DNA from 2 places in the Virgibacillus sp. MG-45 genome. Region 1 is predicted to be linked to the other one. Evidence: riboswitches for the same ligand, from Rfam matches in the RefSeq annotation. Region 1 holds a riboswitch; the other holds the start of a gene.
What was found. A riboswitch is a leader RNA that binds a small molecule or an ion and turns the genes downstream of it on or off. The one in region 1 is predicted to bind S-adenosylmethionine.
Positions count from the first base shown of each region.

Region 2: another riboswitch for S-adenosylmethionine. It lies ahead of SPK86_RS06580 (methionine ABC transporter ATP-binding protein); the one in region 1 lies ahead of metK (methionine adenosyltransferase).

Region 1 is NZ_JAXOFU010000017.1:4,876-12,993, reverse strand. Features, by position in the region: gene pckA (phosphoenolpyruvate carboxykinase (ATP)) at 1-1,571, opposite strand, end outside; SAM riboswitch class I at 1,782-1,888, shown strand; gene metK (methionine adenosyltransferase) at 2,004-3,197, shown strand; gene SPK86_RS14595 (gamma carbonic anhydrase) at 3,412-3,948, opposite strand; gene SPK86_RS14590 (tetraprenyl-beta-curcumene synthase family protein) at 4,067-5,134, shown strand; gene asnB (asparagine synthase (glutamine-hydrolyzing)) at 5,366-7,264, shown strand; gene SPK86_RS14580 (C39 family peptidase) at 7,310-8,118, opposite strand, start outside.
Region 2 is NZ_JAXOFU010000004.1:225,590-233,707, forward strand. Features, by position in the region: gene SPK86_RS06555 (acyl-CoA dehydrogenase family protein) at 1-1,391, shown strand, start outside; gene SPK86_RS06560 (arsenate reductase family protein) at 1,593-1,952, shown strand; gene gcvH (glycine cleavage system protein GcvH) at 2,123-2,506, shown strand; gene SPK86_RS06570 (toprim domain-containing protein) at 2,607-2,957, shown strand; gene SPK86_RS06575 (thioredoxin family protein) at 3,069-3,389, shown strand; SAM riboswitch class I at 3,457-3,566, shown strand; gene SPK86_RS06580 (methionine ABC transporter ATP-binding protein) at 3,673-4,704, shown strand; gene SPK86_RS06585 (methionine ABC transporter permease) at 4,694-5,362, shown strand; gene SPK86_RS06590 (MetQ/NlpA family ABC transporter substrate-binding protein) at 5,375-6,211, shown strand; gene SPK86_RS06595 (hypothetical protein) at 6,482-6,652, shown strand; gene sufC (Fe-S cluster assembly ATPase SufC) at 6,910-7,695, shown strand; gene sufD (Fe-S cluster assembly protein SufD) at 7,713-8,118, shown strand, end outside.

The sequences.
Region 1 (8,118 bases):
GGTCCAGCATTTCTAATTTGATCACTCGCATGGGTGAATTTTTCAAAGTTCTCATGGAACTTGAGCGCTAATTCCTGTGCTGCTTTATCGTAAGCATTTTTATCACTCCAGGTTAGCCTTGGAATGAGCACTTCATCTGGAACACCTGGTACATGCATCGGAATTTCTAAACCAAAAATACCATCTTGAACTGTTTCAACCGTATTTAGTTCTCCTTCTAATGCAGCGTGTACCATAGCGCGTGTGTATGATAGCTTCATTCGACTACCAACTCCATACGACCCTCCGGTCCACCCTGTATTTACTAAAAATACATTTGAGTTGTGCTGATCAATTTTTTCACCGAGCATTTCAGCATAGGTGGATGGTGCAAGTGGTAGGAATGGTGATCCAAAGCAAGCAGAGAATGTTGCTTCTGGATCAGTTACACCACGTTCTGTTCCAGCAAGCTTACTCGTATATCCACTTAAAAAGTGATACATTGCTTGTTCTTTCGTAAGCTTACTAATCGGAGGTAATGTTCCAGATGCATCAGCTGTCAGAAAGATAATTGTATTTGGATGCCCAGCTATACTTGGTGTTATGATATTACTGATGTTTTCTAATGGATATGCTGCACGCGTATTTTCCGTTAAAGAAGTATTATCATAGTCAGCAAAACGTGTTTCCTCGTCAATGAAAACATTCTCCAAAACGGACCCAAAACGGATTGCTTCGAAAATCTGTGGTTCCTTTTCAGCGGAAAGGTTGATACATTTCGCATAGCAACCACCTTCAATATTAAATACTCCATTCGGACTCCATGCATGCTCATCATCGCCAATTAAACGACGATAAGGATCAGCAGATAAAGTTGTTTTTCCAGTTCCTGATAATCCAAAAAATAAGGCAACATCACCTTCTTGACCGACATTTGCCGAGCAGTGCATGGATAAAATATCCCGCTGTGGTAATAAATAATTCATAACAGAAAAAATTGATTTTTTAATTTCACCAGCATATTCTGTTCCACCAATTAAAATAATTCGTTCCTTAAAGGAAACAAGGACAAATGCCTCAGAATTTGTGCCATCTATATTAGGATCTGCTTTAAAGGTTGGTGCAGAAATTACAGTGAATTGTGGATTATGAGTACGCAGTTCCTCTTCTGTTGGACGTATAAATAGTTGCTTTGCAAAAAGGTTATGCCAGGCATATTCATTAATTACTTGAATTGGTAAACGATAGTTTATATCAGCACCTGCAAACCCGTTAAAACGAAATATTTCTTCTTTTTGTGAAAGGTAAGCAACTACTTTATCTAAAAGCTTATCAAAGACTTTTTGATCGATTCCTTTATTAACAAGTCCCCAATCAACTTGTTTCTCACTCACATCGTCGCGTACGATAAATTTATCTTTTGGTGATCTTCCAGTATATTTTCCAGTTGTTGCTCGAACTGCACCAGTTTCTGTTAAAATGCCTTCTTTACGACCTAGAATTTTTTCCACAAGCGTTGATACGGATAAGTTATCCTGTAGATTATCGTGTGCAAGCAATTTGTTCACAAAAGAATGTTCCACTATGTTCATAATTTTATTTACCTGCCTTTATCGATTTTGTGTAATATTATTTATCTTTTCTAATCTGCTATTAGTATAACACATTTAATCTATTAGTCCATACTAATAAAAAATAAAAATATTAGAAATAATAAATGCATATCGATTGAGACGTTCATTTAGGCTGAATAAGTTGACATGCTTAGCTAATTCCGTTAAGCTAAATTTCGAGCGGATACTCTCTTATTCAGAGTCGGTGGAGGGACAGACCCTATGAAGCCCGGCAACCAACACGTATGTGTAAAGGTGCTAACCTGATGCAAGGATTTTTCCTTGAACAATAAGAGCGAAAGGCCACACCCCTTTCCTCAATTAAGAAGGAAAGGCTTTTTTTGTTTTTCAGGATAGATATCAAACAAAATTGGAGTACCGTACCATATATTAAAGGGAGGATTTAGCCATATGGCTAAAAATCGTCGTTTATTTACTTCAGAATCGGTAACAGAAGGGCATCCAGACAAGATTTGTGATCAAATTTCCGATGCGATTTTAGATGAAATTGTAAGAAAGGATCCACATGCCCGTGTTGCTTGTGAAACAACTGTAACTACTGGTCTAGTGCTAGTTGCGGGAGAGATAACTACAAATACATATGTAGATATTCCAGCAATCGTTAGACGAACTATTAAAGAGATTGGCTATACGCGTGCTAAATTTGGTTTTGATGCAGAGACCTGTGCTGTATTGACAGCAATTGATGAACAATCTCCAGATATTGCCGGCGGAGTAAATATCGCGTTGGAAGCACGTCAAGGAAAAATGACGGAAGAAGACATTGACGCGATAGGTGCCGGTGATCAAGGGCTCATGTTTGGATTTGCATGTGATGAAACAGAGGAATTAATGCCTTTACCAATTGCGCTTGCACATAAACTGGCGAAACGTTTAGCGGATGTAAGGAAAGAAGAAATTGTCGATTATCTGCGACCTGATGGAAAAACACAGGTTACGATTGAGTATGATGAACATGATCAACCTGTTCGTGTAGATACCATTGTTATCTCCACACAGCATCACCAGGATGTATCATTAGAGAAAATTGAACATGATATAATTGAACAGGTTATTCGTCCAGTAGTGCCTGAAGAATTGTTAGATGCAGATACGAAATATTTTATTAATCCAACTGGTCGTTTCGTTATTGGAGGACCACAAGGTGATGCAGGTTTAACAGGTAGAAAGATTATCGTTGATACGTATGGTGGCTATGCACGTCATGGTGGTGGTGCATTTAGTGGAAAAGATGCAACAAAGGTCGATCGTTCTGCAGCATATGCTGCTCGTTATGTAGCAAAAAACATTGTTGCAGCAGGATTAGCTAAGTCCTGTGAGGTTCAGCTTGCTTATGCAATCGGTGTTGCAGAACCAGTATCGATTGCAATTAATACGTTTGATGCTGGGCTTGTAGACGAAGAAAAGCTGGTTAATGCGGTTCGTAATGTGTTCGACTTACGTCCAGCTGGCATTATCCGGATGCTTGATTTACAAAAGCCTATTTTTCAACAAACAGCAGCTTATGGGCATTTTGGTAGGACGGATGTTTTGTTCCCATGGGAGAAAACAGATAAAGTTGAAGCATTAAAAGCATTGGTTTAATCTCAATGGCTAGAGCAATCCTATTATATAGGAAAAGTCAGATTGTTCATCTTTCGATGGACTGTCTGACTTTTTTAATGAGATAAGATCATGCTGTTTTGGCTTGCTCTTTTGTTGACTTGCATTACTGGTGACTACTTTTATCACGTGCATAAGAATGATAACTGTTCTAGCTTCTCTTTGTGTGCTTTCATACAGACTTCCGTAGAAGTTTCTAATCTTCAACTTGCTGTGCTAAATCAGTGTGATATAGATAGTAATTGCCTTTTTCAACGTAAGATTGCTTGACTCGCTCCATCTCTTTATAATCATCTTCTGTTAACGGACGAATAACCTTCGCAGGTCTTCCAAAGGCCATCGTATGCGGTGGGATTTTTTTACCTGGTGGGACAAGACTTCCAGCTCCGATAAAGGCATTTTCTCCAATCTCTGCTCCATCTAATATAATTGAACCCATCCCAATTAACGCGTTTTTACGAATAATTGCGGAATGAAGTGTTACTTGATGTCCAATTGTAACATCATCTTCAACGATAACAGGGAGGTTTGGACTTTGGTGTACCATGGATAGATCTTGAATGCTTACTCTTTTTCCAATCTGAGTAGGGGATACATCGCCTCGAATTACCGTATTAAACCATATACTTGTTTCCTCGTCTATGGTTACATCACCAATTATTGTTGCATTATGAGCAACGAACACGGATTGATGAATCCTTGGTTGTTTATTTTTGTATGGATGAATCATCATCTATTCCTCCTTCTTATCTAAAAGCTGATTAGGATTTTTTGATTTGGTAACGGTAATAATAACTATGGTATTATGTAGTATAGCAAAAATGATGGGTGAATGAACGGAGGAAGCTACATTGGTAGTAAAAACACCGACAAAGGCTTTAAAAATGATGAATCAAGTTTATAGAACGCTTTTCCCAGTCGTAAATCATGAACTAGCAATTTGGCGTAAGCGCGCACAACAAATCCCAAATAAAGAACTTCGTTTGCAAGCATTAGCAAGCTTGAATACGAAACGATTTCATTGTCAGGGGGGAGCAGTGTACGCATTATTAGCAGGTGAAAATTGGCGGCAATCAATCCAGTTTATTGTAGCATACCAAACAATAAGTGATTACCTTGATAATTTATGTGATCGAAGTACTTCATTAGATCCACGCGATTTTCGTTTGTTACATGAAGCGTCAAAAGACGCATTAATGCCGGAGAATTCAGTGCGAAATTATTATGCATATAGAAAAGATCAAGATGATGGCGGATATCTAGCCTCCCTTGTACAAACTTGTCAACAAGTATTAGAAAATAAAGCACATTATTTATTCTGTCGAGATGAGCTTATCCAGCTGCAAGCATTATATGCTGATCTTCAAGTTTATAAGCATGTAAATATAGAAGAGCGGATACCGCTTCTCGTTATGTGGTATAAAAAACAACAAAATAAAATTAATGACTCATTAAGCTGGTATGAGTTTGCAGCTGCAACTGGTTCTACGCTGGGTATATTTTGTCTTGTAGCTTATTCATTAGGAATGCAACTAACACCGACATTAGCTAATCAAATTTATAGGAGCTATTTTCCTTTTGTGCAAGGCTTGCATATCTTGCTTGATTATTACATTGATCAACATGAGGATGAAGAAGAGGCTGATTTGAATTTTTGTAGCTTTTATGATGATATAGATCATTTGCATGAGAGACTAGTCTATTTTGTTGGACAGGCTAAAAAACATATCCAACAGCTACCAGATAACACCTTTCACTCGATGATAATCGATGGTTTAGTTGGTCTTTATTTAAGTGACCCCAAGGTGGAAGCTATTGAAGGGTCACCTAAAATGCGCAAATTATTAATTAAGAAAGCAGGACGAAGGGCGAGATTTTTCCATTGGAATACAAAAGCATACTATAAATGGATTGGATAAATATTCGACTAAGTCAGATGTTTGTAATAAACCTAATTGTAACTTTGAAAAGATGGTGGAATGCCTACTCGCAAATAAAGAGGTGTTTAATGGTTTCAATTAGGATATAAAGTAATAAAAATAAAAAGTTATTTTGAAGTTTTGTACAAGCTTCTAGTATGGTATGATAATATAGAGTTTTTAGCAGTATAAAACTTATGATACTTTATTTATGAGAGAAGGTAGACAACGATGTGTGGTTTCATTGGTATGATATTTAATAACCCAATCGAAAGAACAGAATCAGAAATGGAACTATTTAAAAAGCAAAATAATTTAATCACTCATAGAGGACCAGATGATGAGGGATATTACTTTGATCCATATATTTCGTTCGGATTTCGTCGGTTGAGTATTATTGATATAGAAAGTGGTTCACAACCTTTAAGCTATAATGATGGACAGATTCAGCTCGTTTTTAATGGTGAAATTTATAATTATCTAGAACTTAGAGAAGAATTGATGGAAGAAGGCTATGCATTTCAAACTGATTCAGATACAGAAGTTATTGCAGCGCTTTTTGCTAAACATAAAGAAGAGGCTTTTCAATATTTAAGAGGTATGTTCTCAATACTTATTTGGGACAAAGAGACAGAGCAATTATATGGAGCACGTGATTCATTTGGTATTAAACCATTGTTCTATTATGAAAATTCTTTTGGAACAGCTTTTGCATCTGAGAAGAAAAGCATTACCTTAATGATGGAGAATGAAGAAGTAGATAAAGATGCATTACATCATTATTTAAGCTTTCAATATGTACCAGAACCAATGACCATGACTACTGGTATCAAAAAAGTAGAACCAGGGCATTATTTTATAAAAAAACCTGGACAACCTATTCAACTCACACGTTATTGGCACGCTACTTTCCAACCGGTGATACGTGAAAAACAAGATTGGATTAAAAGAATACAAGATGTGATGTATGATTCAGTTAATGTGCATATGCGCAGTGATGTTCCAGTAGGTTCCTTTTTATCTGGAGGTATTGATTCTACATTAATCGTTTCGATTGCTAAACAATTTAATCCGTCTATTAAAACTTTTTCGGTTGGCTTTGAGCAGGATGGATTTTCTGAAATAGATGTGGCCAAACAGACAGCGGAGAAACTCGGGGTAGAAAATATTTCCTACTTAATTTCGCCTGAAGAATATATTGAAAATTTACCAAAAATTATGTGGCATATGGATGATCCATTAGCAGATCCATCTTGTGTACCGCTTTATTTTGTTTCTCGAGAAGCAAGAAAGCATGTGACTGTAGTGTTATCTGGAGAAGGCTCTGATGAATTATTTGGGGGCTATAATATTTATCGTGAGTCAGAATCCTTAAAGGTGTTCGAAAAAGTCCCTTCATCAGTGAAAGGCATGTTAGCTAAAGTAGCGGCAGTTATACCTGAAGGAGTAAAAGGGAAAAGCTTTTTAGAACGTGGTACAACACCGTTAAGCGAGCGCTATATTGGTAATGCAAAGATGTTTGAAGAGGCGGAAAAGCAGAAGCTACTCAAATCCTATAATCACCAATTATCGTATCAGCAAATTACACGCCCATTATTTGAACATGTGCAAGACTATCCGTATGTTAATCAAATGCAATATGTTGATATTCATACGTGGATGCGTGGCGATATCTTACTAAAGGCGGACCGAGTTACAATGGCAAATTCGTTGGAATTAAGAGTGCCTTTCTTGGATAAAGAAGTATTTCGAGTCGCAAGCGAAATTCCAGTTGATATGAAAATTGCCAACGGTACAACAAAGCATATTTTACGTGAAGCATCCCATGGTATAATACCAGACCATGTACTCGATCGTAAAAAGCTCGGTTTCCCTGTGCCAATTCGTCATTGGCTTAAAAATGAATTGAATGGTTGGGCAAAACAATTAATTCATGAAAGTGAAACCGATTATGTATTGGATAAGAGCTATGTATTAAACCTGTTAGAATCCCACTGTCAAGGAAAGGGAGATTACAGCAGAAAAATCTGGACCGTTCTCATGTTTATGCTATGGCACCAGAATTTTGTCGAAAAGAAGTTTGATGTGTCAAAGGTAACTGAAAAGGAATCAGATTTAATATATAGTTAAGCAGTTGAATTATATAGTAAGCACAAAAAAAACAGGCGACCACAGTTAATCGGTAATTGTGATCGCCTGTTTTCCCATTTGAACCCAAGCTGCTTTAAATTCTTCTATTGGAGCTTTGTCAACATAATTTAATGGATCATTAAAATAAATGTATTTTTCATCATAGCCAGTAATTAGAACGGAATGTTGCTTCATTGTAATATTAATTTTTCCATCCTTCGTATTCCAAGTAGTAAACTGGCTTTTAGGAAGTTTATTGTAGGTTGCATTAATAATTACCCATACAGGTCGTTGGTAATTTAATTGATCAATTACTTCGTTAAAATCCTTCCCGGTAAAGTCTAGTACACGGTTTCCTACATATTGTTTAGCTAAATCGGCAATCGGTTTATGATAAACACCCATCCCTGGTTTGCTAAATGAATACATATCTCCTACAAACCCATTATAAGGATTACCGAAATAGATTTCTCCATTCTTGGTCGTATATGGTGTCGGATCTTTCGTTACTTTTTCAGCTAATTCGAGTTTGTCTACCTGAATGTTATGATGCTTTAATAGCATAGATAAGCTTGTAACTTCGCAACCTCTAGGTAATTCAGGAAGCTGTTGATCCTTTGGAGCGTCTATTTTTATCCCATTTTGAATCGTATGTTTTGATATTTTCATTTCTTCTGGAGTATATTGATTATTTTTAGTAACGGCAATCGATTCTTCAATAATCTGTTTGATGGCATCTTTATGTTCAACGAGAAAAAGGGACGGAATAGCAAGTGCAGTCAATAAAAATATCGATCCGTATATTACAAAAGAATTTCTAACCCATGCTACTTTTGGTTTGGAACTGATATAAA
Region 2 (8,118 bases), on a different contig from region 1:
AGAAAAAATATTTACCGAAGCTTGCCACTGGTGAATTAATTGCAGCTTATGCTTTAACAGAGCCAGGCTCCGGATCAGATGCATTAGGAGCAAAAGCAACGGCAAAGCTTAATGATGCAGGTACACATTACCTTTTAAATGGAGAAAAGCAGTGGATTACGAACTCTGCGTTTGCTGATGTGTTTATTGTTTATGCAAAAATTAATGGTGAGCATTTTTCAGCATTTATTGTTGAGCGTGATTTCCCTGGTGTTTCGACTGGGCCAGAAGAAAAGAAAATGGGGATCAAGAGCTCGTCTACAAGAACGTTAGTATTAGAAGATGCAGAAGTACCAGTAGAGAATTTACTCGGTGAAAAAGGGAAAGGCCACAAAATTGCCTTTAACATTTTAAATGTAGGACGCTATAAGCTTGCAATTGGCGGAGTTGGCGGCGCGAAACGAGGATTAGAGTTAGCTGTTAAATATGTGAATGAAAGAAAACAATTCGGAACAGCAATTTCTAGCTTTCGACTAACGCAAGAAAAGCTTGCAACAATGGCTGCTAGCATTTATGCCAATGAAAGTGCGGTTTATCGTACCGTAGGTCTATTTGAACAACGGATGGGCGCTTTAACCGATGAACAATTGAAGGATGGAAGAGAAATTGCGAAGGCGATTGCAGAATATCAAATTGAATGCTCAATGAATAAATATATGGCAACAGAATGCCTCGACTTTGTAGCAGATGAAGCAGTGCAGCTTCATGGGGGCTATGGGTTTATGCAGGAATATGAAGTGGAGCGTATGTATCGTGATTCCCGCATTAACCGTATTTTTGAAGGAACAAACGAGATTAATCGTCTTCTTGTACCAGGAACATTATTGAAAAAGGCAATGAAAGGTGAGCTTCCATTGCTTCAAAAAGCACAGGGCTTACAAGAAGAGCTTATGATGATGATGCCAGAGGAAGTTGGAACAGAGCCATTAGAGCAAGAAAAATATTTATTACGTCATGCGAAAAAGATTGTGCTGTTAGGGGCAGGACTTGCCGCACAAAAGTATATGCAAAAGCTTGAGCAGGAGCAGGAAATCCTTGCAAATCTTGCGGATATGGCAGCGGAAGTGTACAACATGGAGTCAGCTGTCTTACGGACGGAAAAAGCGATAAGCGCGTCTGGTTTGGAGAAGAATAATCAAAAGCTGCTTTATACAGAGGTTTATGTGCAGGAAGCATTTAATCGAATTGAGGCAGCTGCAAAAGAAATTCTAATTGCTGTGGAAGCGGGAGATAATTTACGAATGATGCTTTCTTCTTTACGCAAGCTAACACGTCATACCCCAATCAATGTGATTGCGAAAAAACGTGAAATTGCGAAAGCGATTATTTCCGAAGAAAAATATATTGTATAAGATGAGAAAGAAGCTATTGCTAATCAATTGGTTAGCAATAGCTTTTTAACTGACTAGGAAATGATAATTATGGATGGGTTTTATTTGGGTTACGTAGCTCTGCTCTTTCTGTATTAAACGGCAGCTAAGTATATTTTTCGTCACTGCTTTTATTATTTGCTATAATATGAGAAACCTACATATAAGAAAGGAGGGATAACGATGGTTTTAACGTTTTATTGGTATCCGAATTGTAGTACGTGTAAAAAGGCGAAAAAATGGTTTGATACGCATCAGATTGATTATGAAGCAATACATATTGTAGAGCATCCACCAAGTAAGGATGAACTTCTACAGCTCATATCAAACAGTGAGCTTCCAGCACGAAAGTTTTTCAATACGAGTGGAAAAAAATATCGTGAGCTAAACATAAAAGAAAAAATTGCTGGGGCAAGTGACGAAGAAATGGCTTCTATCCTTGCAACTGATGGTATGCTAATTAAGCGTCCTATTGTGACTGATGGTAAAAAAGTTACCGTTGGTTTTAAGGAAGAGACGTATGAGGCAACGTGGTTAAAATAGTTTTATTCCATGTAATGGGCAACAACCTCCCCTAAGCGATGACATAGAGGGAGAAAGTGCTGAAGTAAATTTCAAGAAAAACGGATGTCTTTTTCTTGAAGATGAATTGCTAGCAATAAATATCATAACCTAGTATAGTAAAATTGCAATGAATTAACGGAGGGATTTTAATGAGTTTACCAAAGGATTTATTATATTCAGAAGAACATGAATGGGTTAAAAAAGAAGACGGAAAAGTACGTATTGGTATTACTTATTTTGCGCAAGACGAACTAGGGGACATTGTATTTGTCGAACTTCCTGAAGTAGGAGATGAGATTGAAGCAGATGAACCATTCGGAAGTGTGGAATCTGTAAAAACCGTTTCTGAGCTTTATGCGCCACTAAGTGGTAAAGTAGTGGAAGTGAATGAAGAATTAGAGGACAGCCCCGAGCTTGTGAACGAATCACCATATGAAAAAGCATGGATGATCGTAATTGAGCCTTCTAATGAGGGAGAGTTCGATGACCTCTTATCCGCAGAGCAATATCAAGCGGTAACGGAAGAAGACTAATTTCTAGTCATTATATAAGGCTGACTAAGGTTCTAAGGACTACAGTCAGCCTTATTCGCCTTTTTGGGGGACAATATTATGTAACAAAGAGGTGCGAACAATGCATCATTCGGAAAAGGTAATTATTGTGGAAGGCTTGACAGATAAAAGGCAGATTGAAAAGCTTATTACAGAAGCGGTAAAGATCATTTGTACAAATGGAACGCTTGGTGTTGAGAAATTTGATGACCTTATGGATAGCTATGATTTAGATAATAAAGAAGTGTATATTTTAGTTGATGAGGATGAGTCAGGCTGGAAGCTTCGTAAGCAATTAAAGCAAGAATTGCCTCATGCCATTGATATATTCACGAGTAGTGAATATCGCGAAGTAGCGAATACACCTAGAGCGATTTTAGCAGCTGCATTGGCTACAAAGCATATTGCGATTGATTTAAGCTTTCTTCTTTAGGTAGTACTTTGTCATTTCACATACGATACAATACTTCTAAATAAAGAGGGGAATGTACGAACTCCCACTGTTTGACGTTTTTTTAGATAGATTAATTACTAGGGTGATTATTTGAAACAGGTAACAGAAGAAACATTAAAAAAAGACCATTATCTACTTTATATATATACACCATTTTGTGGCACTTGTAGTGTAGCGAGAGCGATGCTAGAAAAAATTGAAAGTGTCCATCAGACAGCAATCTTCTATGAAATGAACGCCTCGTTATATCCCGAATTTATGCATGATTATCAGATTGAAAGTGTTCCTTGTTTACTGATTAAAGATAAGAATGAAGTAAAGGAAAAAGTGTATGCATTTCAATCGATATCCAATCTATATTCGTATTTGTTAACGTATGAACCGACATTATTTACGAAAGAAGAAAAATAATTGGTTGACGTACGGAACCAATGATGCTAATATGTGAATTATCCATTAAAAATTAAATAGCGATTATCTCTTATCAAGAGCGGTGGAGGGACAGGCCCATTGAAACCGCGGCAACCTTCAGACATCTGTCTGGAACGGTGCTAATTCCTGCAAGGCTTCGGCTTTGGAAGATGAGAGAACGTAAAGATGATATAGCGAAACGTCTTTCTGTTCTCTTACAGAAGGGCGTTTTTTCGTTAGTTGGGCATAATAGAACGTAAAGGCGTAGAAGAGGAGGGATTATATGATCTCGATTAAGGGATTACAAAAAATATTTACATTCGATAATAAGCAAATAACCGCCGTTGATCAGCTAAGCCTAGACATTCAAGAAGGAGAAATTTTTGGTGTTATTGGATACAGTGGCGCAGGAAAAAGTACGTTTATCCGTCTTTTAAATCGACTTGAAGAACCAACCGAAGGATCGATTCAAATCAATAATCAAGAAATAACGCAATTAAATAAAAAGGATTTACGTATAGCTAGACAGGATATCGGCATGATCTTTCAGCATTTTAATTTACTTTGGTCGCGAACAGTAAAGGACAATATCGCATTTCCATTGGAAATTGCGGGTTTTCCTACTGCAGAACGCGAGAAGCGAGTGCAAGAGCTAATCGATCTTGTTGGCTTATCAGGTAAAGAAAACGCATATCCTTCCCAATTAAGTGGCGGTCAAAAGCAACGGGTCGGAATCGCGAGAGCATTAGCAAACAAGCCGAAGCTATTACTTTGTGATGAAGCTACATCTGCACTAGATCCAGAAACAACGAACGCGATTCTTGATTTATTAGTTGATATCAATGAAAAGCTTGGATTAACGATTATTTTAATTACTCATGAAATGCATGTTATTCGTAAAATCTGTAACCGTGTAGCTGTCATGGAAAACGGGCGCATCGTAGAGCAAGGTGATGTGTTAGACGTATTTTTGCATCCACAGCAAACGGTCACGAAAAAATTCGTAGAGCAAGTAATGGGAGTAGCAGATGAAAGTGAGTCCATTCACCATTTAATAAACACATACAATGAAGGAAAAATAATCCGCCTTCATTTTATCGGTGAAACAACAAATCAGGCGCTGATTAGTCAGGTGGCAAAAGCATATCCAATTGATATTAATATTTTACAAGGAAAAATAACACAAACACAGCGCGGAGCATATGGAACATTATTTGTTCAATTAAAAGGGGATTCTTCTGATATGGAAGAAGCAGTTACCTTTATCCAGAAAAATACTTCCGTCGAAGTGGAGGTGATTCGCGATGCTCACTAATTTGTTTCCTGCCTTGAAGCTAGAAGAACTGTGGCAGGCAACCTATGAAACATTTTATATGACCATCCTTGCTTTAGTGGGGACCTTTATTTTCGGAATCTTACTTGGACTTCTGCTTTATCTCACGATGCGAGGCGGGATATGGGAAAATAAATTTATTAACTTAATTGTTGCTTCCTTTGTAAATATCTTTCGCGCTATTCCTTTCATTATATTAATATTGCTTTTAATTCCATTTACTAACTTTTTAATGGGAACAATCCGTGGACCGAATGCAGCGTTACCTGCACTTATTATTGGTGCAGCTCCTTTTTATGGCAGATTAGTGGAGATCGCCTTGAAGGAGGTAGATAAAGGAGTTGTTGAAGCTTCGAAAGCAATGGGAGCTAAAACAAGAACGATTATTTTTCGAGTGCTCCTACCAGAATCAATGCCAGCATTAATCTCTGGAATAACCGTTACGGCCATTGCACTTATTGGATACACGGCGATGGCAGGGGTTATCGGTGCAGGTGGATTAGGAAACTATGCGTATTATTTTGGATTTCAACGACGTGATTTTGATGTTGTTCTCGTTTGTACGATCGTTATTGTCGTGATTGTGTTTATTTTCCAATTTATTGGAGATTATATAGCAAATAAAATAGATAAAAGATAGGAGAAATGAAGGATGAAAAAATTAGCGGCATTATTATTTATTGTTGTTCTTGGTTTATTGGCAGCTTGTGGTACGAGTGGCGACAAGAGTGCAGCAGGGGACAAGGAAAGCAAGGAAATTACAGTAGGTGCTTCAAGTGAACCACATGCAGAAATATTAGAACAAGCAAAACCACTGCTTGAGGAAAAAGGGATCACATTAAACATTGATCCATATCAGGATTATATTCTTCCAAACGATGATCTTGCAAGTGGCAAATTAGATGCCAACTATTTTCAGCATATACCATATTTAAAGCAAACGGTAAAGGATACCGGCTATGATCTTGATTATATTGCTGGTATTCACATTGAACCAATGGGTGTTTATTCCAAGGATATTCAAAGTATTGATGCTATTCCTGAGGAGACAGAGGTGTTATTAAGTAATTCGGTTTCCGACCATGGTCGTGTATTAGCACTATTCGAAAAAGCGGGCTTAATTAAGCTTAAAGACGGCGTAGAAAAAGCAGCTGCAACGATAGACGATATTGTAGAAAATCCTAAGAAATTAAAATTTTCTCCAGACTATGAGGCAGCATTACTACCAGAATTTTATCATTCCGAAAAAAATGTGCTAACGGCGATTAATACAAACTATGCTATCGGTGCAGGCTTAAATCCGTTGGAGGATGCGCTGTTTATTGAGGATGAAGATTCACCATATGTGAATGTGCTTGCTGTAAAAACGGAAGATAAAGAGAATGCGAATTTAAAGCAATTAGTAGAAGTGTTACATTCAAAAGAAATTCAAGATTTCATTCTTGAAAAATATAAAGGCGCTGTCGTTCCAGTTGGCGGCGAAAAATAATCAGTATTGAGTCACTTTTATTGTGTCTGAAACGGCTACTCACGCATTGATTAACGTCTCACTTTAATGATTCGGTTGTATATGTTAGCATTTGCGAGTAAATTCCTAATAATAAGGAAGAAAACGTGCTAATTATTCATCAGTCAGGTAAATCCAAATCCTTTCGTTATTATTCGTTTATTTGCGCTTTGTGGAGGGTAAAGTCCTTGTGTTACGCTTTATATCGTAAACAAAACGAAAGGATGATTCACTATTACTAGTGAAATAAAGATGAATTACACTTCCGAAATGGAAAGAGCAATGCAGCAGTCGCATAAGATGGGATATGAGGAGTACAGTCGCAAGCTTGACAATCGACTCGCAGTGGAAAAACGGCGTCACAAGGATTACCAACAATGTAAACAAATAATTGCTGAGATAGACAGTCAGCTTCATAGATAGGGAAATGAACAACTGGTGCTTTCAATAAAGAAGGCACCAGTTTTTATGTATATAGGTGCCTTCAAGCAATGCTTCATTAAGTTCTTTGGAAATAAGGCTGGAAAGGGTATTCCCATTATAATGGAATTAAAAAGGAAGACATTTAAAAGAGTTGAATATAGATTCGAAATGATTTAAGATTGTAATGAGAATAAATTGAGAATGGATGTAAAATTTTCTCAAGAAAATAAAGAATTATAATATATGGAGGTATAGATATGGCTGGATCAACACTAGAAATTAAGAATCTTCATGTTTCAATTGAAGGCAAGGAGATATTAAAAGGTGTAGACCTTACAATAAAGGGTGGCGAATTCCATGCGGTAATGGGACCGAACGGAACTGGTAAATCTACCCTAGCGTCCGCAATTATGGGACATCCGAAATATGAAGTAACAGAAGGCTCCATCTTACTTGATGGTGAAGATGTATTAGAAATGGAAGTGGATGAAAGAGCACGTGCAGGACTATTTCTTGCGATGCAATATCCAAGCGAAATTAGCGGTGTAACAACCTCAGACTTCCTACGATCTTCCATCAATGCACGTCGTGAAGAAGGCGACGAAATTCCATTAATGAAATTTATTAAGGAAATGGATAACACACTTGATTTCCTTGATATTGACAAAAACATGGCACAGCGCTATTTAAATGAAGGTTTCTCTGGTGGGGAGAAAAAACGAAACGAAATTCTTCAGCTCATGCTATTGAAGCCAGAAATCGCAATTTTAGATGAGATTGATTCTGGATTAGATATTGATGCATTGAAAATCGTATCCAACGGAATTAATAAAATGCGCAGTGAAAACTTTGGCTGCTTAATTATTACCCACTACCAACGATTATTGAATTACATTACACCTGATTATGTGCACGTTATGATGCAAGGTCGTGTAGTGAAATCCGGTGGTCCAGAACTAGCACACCGTCTAGAAGCAGAAGGATATGAGTGGCTAAAAGAAGAACTAGGTATTGAAGACGAAACAATCGAGCAAAATGCATAATCGTTAGGAGGGGTAACATGACTGTTGAAACAAAGCTGCCATATGAGAAAGAATATATTGTCCAGTTTTCCGAAGGCAGGAAAGAGCCGGAATGGATGAAGTCATTGCGTGTTCAAGCATTGGAGCAAGCAGAGACGCTTGAAATGCCCAAGCCTGACAAAACAAAAATAGGCAAATGGAATTTCACACGCTTTGCCCATGACTACAAAGAAGGCAATTCCATTTCGATGACAAATTTACCAGTTGAAATACAAGACTTTTTTGATAAAGATAACCTACCAGAAAATTTATTGATTCAACGCAATCAATCGCTTGCGTTTAGTTCGATGAACAAGGATTTAAAGGATAAGGGTGTTATATTTACGGATATCTTTACAGCGATGCAGGAGCATGAGGAATTAGTGAAACGTTACTATATGAAAG